DNA from 2 places in the Burkholderia sp. FW306-1C-G01B genome. Region 1 is predicted to be linked to the other one. Evidence: riboswitches for the same ligand, from Rfam matches in the RefSeq annotation. Region 1 holds a riboswitch; the other holds the start of a gene.
The links. Region 1 has a riboswitch for manganese ahead of AC3WLY_RS18130 (TMEM165/GDT1 family protein). Riboswitches for the same ligand answer to the same signal wherever they lie in the genome.

Region 1 (7,529 bases):
CGCATCCGGCCAGCCACACGTAAACCCCTACCCCGCCGCTGCCCGGATTTCCGGGCGAACGCGCGTCGCGCGACTGCCGCATCCGCGCCCCGTCACGCCTGCGTTTCGGCCCGATGTGCACGCACCTGCGCCCCGATACCGCGCGGCGGGCCTATGATCGACATCATCGCCTCCTGATAGCCCGGATCACCGCCCGGCAATGTTCCCGTCGCGTTGCGGTGCTATCTTCCTGACTGGATGGCGATCTACGTGCGCGAGGCCAGGCGGTCTCACCGCCCCCTGCGTAACGCGCGCCCGATCCGCAATGTCGACTGGATTCATCATGACAACGCAAACCATCCGCATCCGTCACCCTCATGGCGTCCGCGTGTCCGGCGGCACCGCCCGCACGCGCGTTCGGCGCGCCGCCGCACTGCATCGGCCGTGCGGCCGGCCTGCCCCGCTCCCGTCCGTCCTCGCTGCCGCCGCGCCCGCCAGCCCGCGCCGCGTGTCGTGCTGCGTCGTCCCGAACGGAGCATGCTGATGGAAGCCTGGCTCGGCGATCTGCAGCAACTGCTCGCGCACGGCGAAGCGGCCGTGCTCGTGACGGTCGCGCACACCGACGGCTCCGCGCCGCGCGAAGCCGGCACCAAGATGCTCGTCACGCGCGACACGGCCCGCCATACGATCGGCGGCGGTCATCTGGAATGGAAAGCGATCGAGATCGCGCGGCATCTGCTGAAGGATGGCGCGCACGTGCCGCACGCGCGCAGGCTCGAACGGCTCGCGCTCGGCCCGAGCCTCGGCCAGTGCTGCGGCGGTGCGGTCGTGCTCGCGTTCGAGCGGCTCGACGTCGGCGATCTCGGCTGGATCATGTCGCTCGCGAAGCGCGTCGCGGCCGGCGCCGCGACCGTGCGTAGCGTATCATTCGGCCCCTCGCCGGGCGCGCCGCTGCTGAGCGAGCCCGAATCGGAAGCCGCGCGTGCCGACTGCCTGCTGTGGGAAACCGGCGGCGTGGCGCTGATGACCGAAACGATCGCGCCGTATGCGTTCCCCGTCGTGCTGTTCGGCGCCGGGCACATCGGCACCGCGCTCGTGAAGGTGCTGGCGACGCTGCCGTGCCACGTGCGCTGGATCGACGGGCCCGATGCGGTGTTCCCGCCGGCCGACGTGCTCGCCGGCATCGGCAATCTCGCGATCGAAGCGGCCGCTGCCCCGGCGGACGCCGTCGACACGGCGCCGCCGCAGTCCTACTTCGTCGTGATGACGCACGACCACGCACTCGATTTCGTGCTGGCCGAGCGCATCCTGCGACGCGGCGACTATGCGTACTTCGGGATGACCGGCTCGCACGCGAAGCGCGTGCAGTTCGATCATCGCCTCGCGGCCATCGGCATCGACCCGGCCCAGGTCGCGCGGATGCACTGCCCGATCGGTGTCGAAGGCATCATCGACAAGGCACCCGAAGTGATCGCGATCTCGGTGGCCGCGCAGTTGCTGCAGGCCGTCGAGGCGAACACGAACGTGCAGGCTTCCCCCACATACTGACCGACCAAGAACGACGCCATGACCCCGACATTCAAGGACAAGATTGCCCGTGCGCCGAAAGCGGAGCTGCACATCCATATCGAAGGCTCGCTCGAGCCCGAACTGATTTTCGCGCTCGCGCAGCGCAACGGCGTGAAGCTCGCGTACGACTCGATCGACGCGCTGCGCGCCGCGTACGCGTTCACCGACCTGCAGTCGTTCCTCGACATCTATTACGCAGGCGCGAGCGTGCTGCTGACCGAGCAGGATTTCCACGACATGACGGCCGCGTATTGCGAACGCGCGCTCGCCGACAACGTCGTTCACACCGAGCTGTTCTTCGACCCGCAGACGCACACCGAACGCGGCGTGCCGATCGAGACGGTCGTCGCGGGCATCGAGCGCGCACTCGCCGATGCCGAGCAGCGCGGGCTGTCGAGCAAGCTGATTCTGTGCTTCCTGCGCCACCTGTCCGAAGAGGACGCGCTCGCGACGTTCGAATCCGCATTGCCGCTGTTCGAGCGCTATCGCCATCGCCTGATCGGCGTGGGTCTCGACTCGTCCGAGCTCGGCCATCCGCCGACGAAGTTCGCGCGCGTGTTCGACAAGGCGCGCGCGCTCGGGCTGAAGCTCGTCGCGCACGCGGGCGAGGAAGGCCCGCCGGCGTACATCTACGAAGCGCTCGATGTGCTGAAGGTCGACCGGATCGACCACGGCGTGCGCAGCATCGAGGACGCGGCGCTCGTCGAACGCCTCGCGCGCACGCGCACGGCGCTCACCGTCTGCCCGCTGTCGAACCTGAAGCTGTGCGTGTTCGACGACATGGCGAAGCACACGCTGAAGGCGCTGCTCGACCGCGGCGTCGCGGTGACGATCAACTCCGACGATCCGGCCTATTTCGGCGGCTACGTCAACGAAAACTACTTCGCGACGGCCGAAGGGCTGCGCCTCACCGATGCCGAAGTCCATGCGGTGATCCGCAACGGCTTCGAGGCGTCGTTCATCGACCCGGCGCAGCGCGACGCACTGATCGCGCGCCTCGACGCGTACTGGCTGGCCGCGTGACGGCCCGCATCGAGGTGCGCTGGACAGATGAAACACGGTAACGGCATCCGCTTCGCGACTCGCGGTCCGGCCCGGCGTCGAGCCGAACGCATGCATGCGCCCGGCGCGAGCGCGTTCACCGCGTTCGCTGCCCGCGTGGCGGCGACGCAGTCCGTCGCCGCCCGCCGGCGCGTGCGATCGCGGCTTGCCGTCCCGTTCGCCGCCGCATCGGCCGCGATCGCCAACGCTGCGAGATTCGCGGGCAATCACGCGCTGGCGGCCGCGGCCGCCACGAACGCCTGCGCAATCGCATCCGGACGCCCCGCACGCAGTGTGTCACGGCGACTCGCGAAGCGCCGCCCAGCAGCCGCGCGGGCGGCGCCGTCCATGCCGTCGCCCGCGCGGCGTCGATCGCTTTCTTCTGTTCGCCTTACCTTGATGCAGGACCATTCGTCATGACGCAAACCGCTTTTCGTTCCCAACTGCTGACCTTCAACGGCGACCCGGCTAAATCGAGCCAGGCCGCGAACTACGAGACCGACGGCCTCCTGATCGTCGACGACGGCAAGGTTGTCGCGGCCGGCCCGTATGCGCAGCTCGCCTCGACGCTCGCGCGCGACGCGATCGTCCATGACCTGCGCGACAAGCTGATCGTGCCCGGCTTCATCGACACGCACATCCACTATCCGCAGACGGACATGATCGCGTCGCCGGCGCCGGGCCTGCTGCCGTGGCTCGACAAGTACACGTTCCCGACCGAGCGCCAGTTCGGCGACCCCGAGCATGCGCGCGAAGTCGCCGACTTCTTCGTCGACGAACTGCTTGCCTGCGGCACGACGAGCGCGCTCGTCTACTGCACGGTGCACAAGCAGTCGGCCGACGCGCTGTTCGCGGCGAGCGACGCGAGCGACCTGCGGATGATCGCGGGCAAGGTGCTGATGGACCGCAACTGCCCCGAATTCCTGCGCGACACCGCGCAATCGGGTTACGACGACAGCGCCGAGCTGATCGACCGCTGGCACGGCAAGGGCCGCCAGATGTACGCGCTCACGCCGCGCTTCGCGCCGACGTCGACCGAGGCGCAGCTCGAAGCGTGCGGCGAACTCGCGCGCCGCCATCCGGACGTGTTCGTGCAGAGCCACGTCGCGGAAAACGTCGACGAGGTGAAATGGGTGGCCGAGCTGTTCCCCGGCCATCGCAGCTATCTCGACATCTACGATCGCTACGGGCTGCTGCGGCCGCGCGCGGTGTACGGCCACTGCATCCACCTCGACGACGAGGACCGCCGCCGGATGGCCGAGACGCGCACCGTCGTGGCACACTGCCCGACGTCGAACTTCTTCCTCGGCAGCGGGCTGTTCGATTTCGACAAGGCCGGCGAATACGACGTGCCCGTCACGCTCGCCACCGACGTCGGCGGCGGCACGTCGTTCTCGATGCTGCAAACGATGAACGAAGCGCACAAGGTCGCGCGGCTGTCGGGCCACCACCTGAGCGCGACGCGGATGTTCTGGCTCGCGACGGCCGGCGCCGCGCAGGCGCTCGACCTTGCCGACACGGTCGGCACGCTCGCGCCGCGCACCGAGGCCGACTTCGTCGTGCTCGATCCGCAGGCCACGCCGCTGCTCGCGCGCCGCACGAAGCGCGCGGATTCGCTCGAGGAGCTGCTGTTCGCATTGGCGCTGCTCGGCGACGACCGCGCGGTGTACCGCACCTATGCGGCGGGCAAGCTCGTCCACGAACGCGGCGCGGCCCGCCGCGCGGCCGCAGCGTAACTGCCCGCCGGGCTTCCGTCCCGGCATGCGCGGCGACGCATCCACCACCGCGCATGCCGGGTAGCCGAAGGCGCCACGCGCCGATCGTGTCCCAGTGCGCCTCGCAACCCTACCCGGCCGCATTCCCGCGCGCGACACACCGTGCTAGAATTCGCCGCTCATTGGGGAGTAGCCGCTCCGCTCGATGCCTCGCGCCCCCGGCGCGCATCGTGACGGAGGCGTCCGTCAACAGACTTGGCCGTTCGGCCATGGCGGACGCAGCCACCTAGGCCTGGCGAGACCGATGGTTCACAGTGCGCCGCATCAGGGCCCGGCGCGCCGTGGATCGTCGCTCGCACGCACAACATCGGCCCGCGGAACCCCATACGTGTCCCAAGCCTTCCTGATTTCCACCGGCGCCGTCGCCCTCGCTGAAATCGGCGACAAGACCCAACTGCTTTCCCTCGTGCTGGCCGCGCGCTATCGCAAGCCGGTGCCGATCATCCTCGGCGTGCTCGTCGCGACGCTCGTGAACCACGGTTTCGCCGGCGCGCTCGGCGAATGGCTCGGCGCGCTCGTCACGCCGTCGATCATGCGCTGGGCGCTTGCGTTCTCGTTCATCGCGATGGGGTTGTGGATCCTCGTGCCGGACAAGCTCGACGCCGACGAAGCCAATGCCAACCGTTCGCGGCTCGGCGTGTTCGGCGCGACCCTCGTCGCGTTCTTCCTCGCGGAAATGGGCGACAAGACGCAGATCGCGACCGTCGCGCTGGCCGCGCGTTTCCAGGACTACATCGGCGTCGTGGCCGGCACGACGTTCGGGATGATGCTCGCGAACGTGCCGGCGATCCTGCTCGGCGACCGCTTCGCGCACCGCCTGCCGACGAAGCTCGTGCACGGGATCGCGGCCGTGCTGTTCGTCGTGCTCGGCGCGCTGGCGCTGCTGGGCGTCGGGGTCTGACGCACGGAAGTGGCCGGCGCGGCCGGGCGGGCCGCGCCGTTGCTGACGCAGCGCTACTTCGCGACCGCCGCGCCCGAAGCCGGCGCAGCCGGCACCGCACGCTCGTTGGCGGCCGGCGCCGCCGGGCCGCCGCGCTTGTCGACCGGCAGCCGGACCGAGCGGACCGCGCCGTTCGACAGCGGGAAATCGGCGAGCGCGCTGCGCGCAAGGAACGGCATCGCGTACAGCAGCGTACCGTTGTCGCCGGTCGTGCGCGCGGACACGTTGTAGACCTCCTTGCCCGTCGCGCGCTCGGTGATGCGGATGCCGAGCGTGTAGTCGAACACCTGGTACGTCTGCGCGACGTAGCCGGCCGGCATCGGCCCCCAGGGCCCCCACGGGCCCCACGGCCCGCGCCGCCAGTACGGCCCCGGCCCGACGAACCAGGGATCGTAGTAGACGGGTTGCGGCACCGTCACGAGATCGCTGCCGACCGCATAGGTCAGCCCGACGAGATACCGCGCCTGCGCCTGCGGCACCTGCCGGAACGCATACGCGGACAGCTCGCTCGCGACGATCGGCTCGTAGGTCGATTGCTCGATGCTGTTCTTCTGCGCCTCGGTGCGCGTAAACGCATAGGTGCGTGTCGCGTCGCTGCCGCTCCAGTCGGAGAAGGCCGTGACCTGGGTCGTCACGTAGCTGGTGCAGCCCGTCAGCAGCGCCACGCACAGCGCCGCCGCCCAGCCCGCACCGCGAAAAATCCATTCGCGTTTCATGTTGATCCTCGTCGATCCGTCACCCGTTCGTCGCACCGCGCGAACCGGACGGGATGCCGATAATACGCGGACTGCCGGAACCGGTAAAAAGTTCGCGCGGCACGCAGCCGCAAGCCTTTGTACAATGGCCCGGTTCGCCCGGCCCGTGCCGCGGGCCCGTCCCCCACTCCACCGATCTCGACGACCATGTCCGACAACGCCTCCTCCACCGTGATCCGCCGCGCCGACTACACGCCGCCGGCCTTCCTCATCGATTCCGTCGCGCTCGAATTCGATCTCGCGCCGGCTCGCACGATCGTCAGGAATACGATGCGCGTGCGCCGCAATCCGGACGCCGCGCCCGCGCCGCACCTGGAGTTGATGGGCGAAGCGCTCGAATTCCTCGACGCACGGCTGGATGGTGCGCCGTTTGGCGCCGTGCGCGCGCACGAGCACGGGCTGACCGTCGAGAACGTCCCCGACGCATTCGAGCTGACGCTCGAAAGCGCATGCGCGCCCGACCAGAATACGACGTTGTCGGGCCTGTATGTGTCGAGCGGCAACTTCTTCACGCAATGCGAAGCCGAGGGCTTTCGCCGCATCACCTACTTCCTCGACCGCCCCGACGTGATGGCCTCGTACACGGTCACGCTGCGCGCCGACAAGGCCGCGTACCCGGTGCTGCTGTCGAACGGCAACCTCGTCGATTCGGGCGATCTGCCCGACGGCCGCCACTTCGCGAAATGGGAAGACCCGTTCCGCAAGCCCAGCTACCTGTTCGCGCTCGTCGCGGGCAAGCTCGTCGCGATCGAGGAAAAGATCACGACCGGCTCGGGCAAGGAAAAACTGCTGCAGGTGTGGGTCGAGCCGGCCGATCTCGACAAGACGCGTCACGCGATGGATTCGCTGATCCACTCGATCCGCTGGGACGAAAGGCGCTTCGGCCTCGAGCTCGATCTCGATCGCTTCATGATCGTCGCGGTCGGCGACTTCAACATGGGCGCAATGGAAAACAAGGGGCTCAACATCTTCAACACGAAGTACGTGCTGGCGAACCCCGAGACCGCGACCGACACCGACTTCGCGAACATCGAATCGGTGGTCGGCCACGAGTACTTCCACAACTGGACGGGCAACCGCGTGACCTGCCGCGACTGGTTCCAGCTGAGCCTGAAGGAAGGCCTGACGGTATTCCGCGACCAGGAATTCTCGGCCGACATGGCCGCGGGCGACGACGTCGACTCGGCGGCCCGCGCGGTCAAGCGCATCGAGGACGTGCGCGTGCTGCGCCAGCTGCAGTTCGCCGAGGACGCGGGCCCGATGGCGCACCCGGTGCGCCCGGAGAGCTACGTCGAGATCAACAACTTCTACACGATGACCGTCTACGAGAAAGGCTCGGAAGTCGTGCGGATGTACCAGACGCTGTTCGGCCGCGACGGCTTCCGCAAGGGGATGGATCTCTACTTCAAGCGCCACGACGGCCATGCGGTGACCTGCGACGACTTCCGTCACGCGATGGCCGACGCGAAC
Region 2 (7,529 bases), on a different contig from region 1:
CGCGCCTGCTCGTGCCGGCCGAAGCGGTGATCGCGACCGGCAAGCGCACGATCGTCATCGTGAAGAACGGCGACGGCAGGCTTCAGCCGGTATCGGTGACGGTGGGCAACGACGCGGGCGGCGACACGGAAGTGCTCGACGGGTTGAACGAAGGCGATACGGTCGTCGCATCGGGGCAGTTCCTGATCGATTCGGAAGCCAGCATGAAAAGCGTGCTGCCGAAGCTGGAGCAGGCCGCGGGAGCAAGCACGCCGGCATCGTCCGCCGCCGCCGCGCCGATCTACGAAACCACCGGCAAGGTCGAGAAGATCACTGCCGACGACATCACGTTTTCGCATCAACCTGTTCCGGCGCTCGGCTGGGGCGCGATGACGATGGCGTTCGGCAAGCCGTCGGCACAGGCGTTCCCGGACGTGAAGCCGGGCCAGACGGTGCGTTTCGCGTTCACGCAGACCGACGACGGCTACCGGCTGACGAAGGTCGAGCCGCAAGGAGGTGGGCAATGATCGCGCGCATCATTCGCTGGTCCGTCCGCAACCGTTTTCTCGTGCTGCTGGCCACCGTGTTGATCGCCGCATGGGGCGTTCATTCGCTGCGGCAGACGCCGCTCGATGCGTTGCCCGACCTGTCGGACACGCAGGTGATCGTGAAGGCGTCGTATCCGGGCAAGGCGCCACGGGTCGTCGAGGATCAGGTGACCTATCCGCTGACGACGACGCTGCTCGGCGTGCCCGGCGCGAAAACCGTCCGCGCGTACTCGTCGTTCGGCGACGCATTCGTCTACGTGCTGTTCGACGACCGCACCGATCCGTACTGGGCACGTTCGCGCGTGCTCGAATACCTGAGCCAGGTACAGAGCCGGCTGCCGGCCGGCGCGACCGTGTCGCTCGGGCCGGATGCGACCGGCGTCGGCTGGGTGTACGAGTACGCGCTGGTCGACCGCACCGGCCGTCACGATCTCGGGCAACTGCGCGCGCTCAACGACTGGTTCCTGAAGTTCGAGCTGAAGGCGGTGCCGGACGTATCCGAAGTCGCGAGCATCGGCGGCATGGTGCGCCAGTACCAGGTCGTGCTCGATCCCGACAAGCTGCGCGCGTACGGGATCACGCAGGCGGCAGTGGCGGACGCGCTTCGCCAGGCCAACCAGGAGTCCGGCGGATCGGTCGTCGAGCTGGCCGAGTCGGAGTACATGGTGCGTTCGTCCGGCTACCTGCGCACGCTCGACGATTTTCGGCACGTCGTGCTGCGCACCGACGACGCGGGCACACCGGTGCTGCTCGGCGACGTCGCGCGCATCCAGGTCGGTCCGGCGATGCGGCGCGGGATCGCGGAGCTGAACGGGCAGGGCGAGGTGACGGGCGGCGTGATCGTGATGCGCTCGGGCAAGAACGCGCTGACGACGATCGACGCGGTGAAGGCGAAGCTCGCCGACCTGAAGCGTTCGCTGCCGCCCGGCGTCGAGATCGTCACGACCTACGATCGTTCGCAACTGATCGAGCGCGCGGTGGGCAACCTGAAGGACAAGCTGATCGAGGAATTCGTGATCGTCGGCATCGTCTGCGCGGTGTTCCTGTTCCATCTGCGCAGCGCGTTCGTCGCGATCCTGTCGCTGCCGCTCGGCGTGCTGGCCGCGTTCATCGTGATGCGCTACCAGGGCGTGAACGCGAACCTGATGTCGCTCGGCGGGATCGCGATCGCGATCGGCGCGATGATCGATGCGGCGATCGTGATGATCGAGAACGCGCACAAGCATCTGGAAGCATACGGCCACGCGCATCCCGGCGAGCCGATCACAGCCGCGCGCCGCTGGGAACTCGTCGCGGCGTCGGCCGCGGAAGTCGGGCCGGCGCTGTTCTTCTCGCTGCTGATCATCACGCTGTCGTTCGTTCCGGTGTTTTCGCTGGAAGGGCAGGAGGGCAAGCTGTTCGCGCCGCTGGCGTTCACGAAGACCTACACGATCGCCGCGGCCGCCGGCTTGTCGGTCACGCTGGTGCCCGTGCTGATGGGCTATCTCGTGCGCGGCCGCATTCCGCACGAGCACGTGAACCCGATCAACCGCGTGCTGATCCGGCTCTACCGGCCGCTGCTCGAAGCGACGCTGCGGCGCCCGTGGTTCGCGATCGGCGTCGCGATCGTCGCGCTCGTGCTGACGGCCGTGCCGTTGTCGCGGCTCGGCGGCGAATTCATGCCGCCGCTCGACGAAGGCGACCTGCTGTACATGCCGACTGCGCTGCCCGGCATCTCGGCCGACAAGGCGAGCGAGCTGCTGCAGCAGACCGACCGGCTGATCAAGACCGTGCCCGAGGTCGACACCGTGTTCGGCAAATCGGGACGCGCGGATACCGCGACTGACCCGGCGCCGCTCGAGATGTTCGAGACGACGATCCGCTTCAAGCCGCGCAGCGCATGGCGGCCCGGCATGACGCCGGAGAAGCTCGTCGACGAACTCGATCGCACGGTGAAGGTGCCGGGCCTGTCGAACGTGTGGGTGCCGCCGATCCGCAACCGGCTCGACATGCTGTCCACCGGCATCAAGACGCCGGTCGGCGTGAAGATCTCCGGGCCGGACCTGAAGGAGATCGACGCGATCGCGACGCAGGTCGAGGCAGCTGTGAAGCACGTGCCGGGCGTCACGTCCGCGCTCGCGGAGCGGCTGAACGGCGGCCGCTACATCGACGTCGATATCGACCGGCTCGCCGCCGCGCGCTACGGGCTGTCGGTCGCCGATATCCAGTCGGTCGTGTCGTCGGCGGTCGGCGGCGACGATGTCGGCGAAGTGATCGCGGGGCGCGAGCGCTTTCCGATCAACATCCGCTATCCGCGCGAGATCCGCGATTCGCTCGAGAACCTGCGGCAACTGCCGGTCGTCACGGCACGCGGCGCGCAGATCCGCCTCGGCGATGTCGCGCGCATCGCGATCGCCGATGGTCCGCCGATGATCCGCAGCGAAAACGCGCGGCTGTCCGGCTACGTGTATGTCGACCTTCGCGGCACGGATCTGAGCACGGCGGTTCGCGCGATGCAGCAGGCCGTCGCGCAACAGGTCGCATTGCCGCCCGGCTATTCGATCGCGTGGTCGGGGCAGTTCGAGTATCTCGAACGCGCGGCGGCGACGCTGCGCACCGTCGTGCCGGTGACGCTCGTCGTGATCTTTCTGCTGCTGTTCCTCACGTTCGGCTCGGCGGCCGACGCGCTGCTGCTGATGTCGACGGTGCCGTTCGCACTGGTCGGCGGCTTCTGGCTCGTGTGGGCGCTCGGTCATGCGGTGTCCGTCGCGACGTCGGTGGGCTTCATCGCGCTGGCAGGCGTGGCCGCCGAGTTCGGCGTCGTGATGCTGCTTTACCTGAAGGGCGCGCTGGCGCGCCGGCTCGACGTCGGCGAACCGCTGACCGATGCTTTGCTGCTCGATGCGATTCGCGAAGGCGCGGTGCTGCGCGTGCGGCCGAAGGCGATGACGGTTGCCGTCGTGCTCGCCGGCCTCGTGCCGATCATGGTCGGGCACGGCGCCGGCTCCGAAGTCATGCAGCGCATCGCCGCGCCGATGGTCGGCGGCATGGTCACCGCGCCGCTGCTGTCGATGTTCGTCATTCCCGCCGCATGGCTTCTGCTTCAGCGCCGTCGTGTGCGAAGCGCGAGCGATGCGCGGCATTCCGATGCAGTTCCTCACGGCATGAACGTGCCATCCACCCAAACCGGAGAATCACGATGAAGAAACTGATTGCTACCACCGCTGCCGTTCTCGCGATCGGCGCTCTTGCAACGCCGGCCTTTGCCGCCGGCGACATGTCGGGCATGAAGATGTCGTCCGATGGCTCGGCCGAGTCGAATGCCGCGCTGACCGATGCCGAAGTGAAGAAGGTCGATGCCGCGACCGGCAAGGTCACGCTGAAGCACGGCGCGCTCGACAACGTCGGGATGCCGCCGATGACGATGGCGTTCAAGGCGAAGGACGCGGCCATGCTCGCGCAGGTGCATGTGGGCGACAAGGTCAAGGTCCGGATCGAGAACGTCAACGGCACGATGACGATCGTCAAGCTGGTGAAGGCATCCTGATCGTCCGGGTGCGGGTGTTGCTTTCGCCAGCATCCGTGCAACGATGCACACCGCGCCGGCGCGGCGGTCGTTGCCGCGTCCGCGCGTGTGCGCGTATCGGGCAATGCGCCCGATTCCGGCGTCAGCGCGCCAGCGTCAGGAACAGATACACCACATAACCCGCGCCGTTCGCCAGCAACGCCCAGATCGCGAGCCCGCGCGGGCGGGCATTGACGCGCAGCCACGCCGCCGCCGCGAGCGTAATGATCACGCCGGTCAGCACTTCGAGGCGCGGTTCCCACGGCGTCAGCATGATGCCGATCGCCGGCAGCAACGTGCCCTGGAACACCATCGCGCCGGTGATGTTGCCGAACGCGAGCGTATCCTTCTTGCGGCGGATCCACAGCACGCTGTTGACCTTCTCTGGCAATTCCGTGGCAATCGGCACGATGATCAGCGACAGCAGCAGCGCCGATATACCGAGCACGTGCGACACGCCCTCCACGCCGTGAATGAAGCCCTTCGCACCGCCGACCAGCAGCGCGACGCCGAGCAGCAACTGCAGCGCGATGGTCGCCAGGTTGGTCGGCAGGCCCGTGCGCGCCAGGAACATCGTATGCGGCGCCTCGGTGCCGTGCCCGGCATCGACGAGCTGGTTCGACGCGCGGAACGTCATCACGACGTACATCGCGTAGATGCCGACCAGCATCGCGGAAAGCAGCGCGCGCACGGCCCAGTCGTGATGCGGGACGAACATCGCCGCGGTCGCCAGCGAGAACGCGGCCAGGAAGTAGTTCATGTCGCGCACGAAACCCGTGCGTTCGGGCGCGATCGTGCCGCGCAGGCCGCGCGAGCGGATCACGGCGAGCGTCATCAGGAAGGTGGTGAGCGTCGCGAGCATCAGCGGCGCGCCGAGAATCGCGCCGACGCCGATTTCCTCGTTCACCGCCTGGTTCGCCGTGCCGCCGGCCAGCGCGAGCAGCGGCACCATCGTTTCGGGCAGCGCGGTGCCGACGGCCGCGAACAGCGAACCGGTCACGCCTTCGGAAATCTTCAGACGTTCGCCGAGATGTTCGAGCGCATTGGTGAAGAGTTCGGCGGCCACGAGGATCACGATCAGCATGAACGCCAGTTCGACGAACATGAAAGTCATGCGGCACCTCCGCAGGCTGGTGCGTAGCGGGCGATGGGGCGCGGGGGAACGGCTGGGAGGAACATGGGGACTCCGTGGTCGGACGCTGACGAACCATGGCACATCCGCCGACGTCCGACCAGGAACGACGCGATGTGCCCATGGTCTCGCCAGACCGAATCGGCCGAACGCGCCACGGCCGAAAGCCGAGTGTGTTGACGCGTTCGCTTTCCGCGGGGCGGAAAGCAGGCTACTCCCCAAAGACGAAGAGCAGTCTAGCGGAGCGGATTTCTTTCGACAAGCCTTCGTTTCGAAAGAATGGTTTTTCGCGGATGTCGCGGTTCGACCCAATCTGGACCGTCACGCCTTCCGAAAGCGGTCACTCACGAGTGCGTTTCGACTATGAACATCCGCGCTTGCTGGGCTTCCCGACGTTCGGCCTTGATCGGCGCATACCTCTCGGAATTGTAGAAGGCCAGCGCCTGGGCGAGAGTCGGAAACTCAAACACGCCGGCCATCGGCAGCGGCGCCTCATCCCCCTCTAGAATCTGCGCAACAGGACCGAAATGCAGGATCTTCCCGCCCGCCTCTGTTAGCGCCGCCTGAAAACGTGGGGCGAGCGCGGCCTGCTTGGCGGAGTCGATGACGCGTAGGTTGACGTGTACGTATGCTGGCATTGTGCCCTCACTAATAATGCATATACATTATTATGCAAGGATAGTGCTGTCAACGAGGTAGACGTGAACGGTTTTGATCCAGAATCTTTGAAAGACGTCGCAGCGGAGTGTCCGGGCTTCCAGGCTCGTGCAACGGCGCGTGCACTAACGCGCTACTACAATGCCTGTTTCAAGCCGCTCGGGCTGACGGCCGAGCAATTCAGCCTCTTGGTTGGGATCGGTGCGGCCGAAGGGGCGACGCTCGTCGAGCTTGCCGATAGTGCCGGGGTCGATCCGACTACCCTCAGCCGGAATGTTCAGAATCTGGAGAGCAGAGATTTGGTCAGCGCGACAGGCGGACGTGGTCGCGCTGGAAAGCGGCTGGTTCTGACGACATCGGGGCGTCAACTCATGGTCGACGCGTTCCCGGTGTGGAATTGGGCCAAGGCGGAACTCGCCCGTCGGATGGGCGATGAACAACTTCGTTCGGCAAGGAAGGCAATGGCGAAGCTGGCCAAGGCCGCAGAATCCTCGTCGACATAACATGACCCTGGAGCGACGAGGCTCGAGACAATATCGGAAAGGCTAATCAACGTGCGACGATCCCGGATTGTGCACTGCGTGGGGCACTGTTTTTGTCCGAAATAGACGCCACCCACGACCGCTATGGAGAACATTTTGCGCTTTACGGCTATGACCGCTCGTGGCCGCACCCTGACGCTGGGGCATGTAACGGCCGCGAACTCCCGTTGTCCATACGCAGTCGCCCAATCATGAAGCGTAGCCACACCGGGGAGCCTCTTTCCGCTCGGCCAGGAGGGTTCAGAAAGTCACCGGATAAGCTATCCGAAAACTCGGGCCCATACCGCCCGAAGGCGTCGCGCGCGGTCTTCGAAAAGATATGAGGCCACCAGCGTCAAGAGACCTGAAATTGCACCCGTCAAGATGTGCTCGACATAGGGGATACGGTAGTGACTCGTATGCGAGTAGGCGTCGCCTAGCGTTGTCAGGAAGCCAACGACCAGCGCATTGCCGTATCGATGCTCGTAGAGTTTCGCCGCAGGCGTGAAAGTCAAAAGTACAGCCAGGAGCCCGGTAAGCAGACCTGTATGAAATGCAATCGTCCAGTGGGCAACGCTCGTAATACTGCCCCAGCTCCCCGGCATGCAGGTCATACATGCACTGGTCGGCTGCCAGAAACGCTGGATAAATAGCCTGGCACGGTGCTTCCAATCAGCTGACATGATGCATTCCCATCAATCAATGCCGTTGTCACGGCCGACGCCACCACACGTATCGTTGAAGCGGTTTCCAAACCCTTTAACGAGCTTGCCGCCCTCGTCACGGATGGTTGGCGGTGCGCCGCAGAGGCCGAGCAATGACTTGGACATGGGGGAATACTACTCCACGATTGCGCGGCCACCCGCTGCACGGAACCGCGTTTGGCCTACGCCGATCGCGGCTAAGACTTCGAGCGACATCGACGAGCGTTGCTCAATCGCGGTATCGAGCCGGTGATCGCGAGGTACCGTACCGGCATTCACGGCGCGTTCCTCGAACTCGGCTGCGGCCTGATCTGCTGGAATACCGTTCACCGGGCCGGCCGATCTTTACGGGACCGTCTCTAAGGACACAAATACCTATCGTGCCCAACTGTCGTAAATGACAGTTACCCACTTTAGTGATTGGGAATAACGTCCGTTCATCCA

Region 2: linked by a shared signal. The riboswitch ahead of AC3WLY_RS02200 (calcium:cation antiporter family protein) and the one ahead of AC3WLY_RS18130 (TMEM165/GDT1 family protein) in region 1 are both predicted to bind manganese.

Annotation. Positions count from the first base shown of each region.
Region 1 covers NZ_JBYSWZ010000008.1:248,423-255,951, forward strand. Annotated here, with positions in the region: gene xdhC (xanthine dehydrogenase accessory protein XdhC) at 523-1,527, shown strand; gene AC3WLY_RS18120 (adenosine deaminase) at 1,546-2,571, shown strand; gene guaD (guanine deaminase) at 3,006-4,325, shown strand; yybP-ykoY riboswitch at 4,477-4,614, shown strand; gene AC3WLY_RS18130 (TMEM165/GDT1 family protein) at 4,693-5,265, shown strand; gene AC3WLY_RS18135 (DUF4136 domain-containing protein) at 5,319-6,020, opposite strand; gene pepN (aminopeptidase N) at 6,207-7,529, shown strand, end outside.
Region 2 covers NZ_JBYSWZ010000001.1:489,271-496,799, reverse strand. Annotated here, with positions in the region: gene AC3WLY_RS02215 (efflux RND transporter periplasmic adaptor subunit) at 1-506, shown strand, start outside; gene AC3WLY_RS02210 (efflux RND transporter permease subunit) at 503-3,709, shown strand; gene AC3WLY_RS02205 (copper-binding protein) at 3,700-4,053, shown strand; gene AC3WLY_RS02200 (calcium:cation antiporter family protein) at 4,175-5,185, opposite strand; yybP-ykoY riboswitch at 5,259-5,435, opposite strand; gene AC3WLY_RS02195 (DUF1330 domain-containing protein) at 5,548-5,841, opposite strand; gene AC3WLY_RS02190 (MarR family winged helix-turn-helix transcriptional regulator) at 5,905-6,363, shown strand; gene AC3WLY_RS02185 (hypothetical protein) at 6,663-7,064, opposite strand; gene AC3WLY_RS02180 (hypothetical protein) at 7,077-7,211, opposite strand; partial or broken gene AC3WLY_RS02175 (IS5/IS1182 family transposase) at 7,232-7,448, shown strand.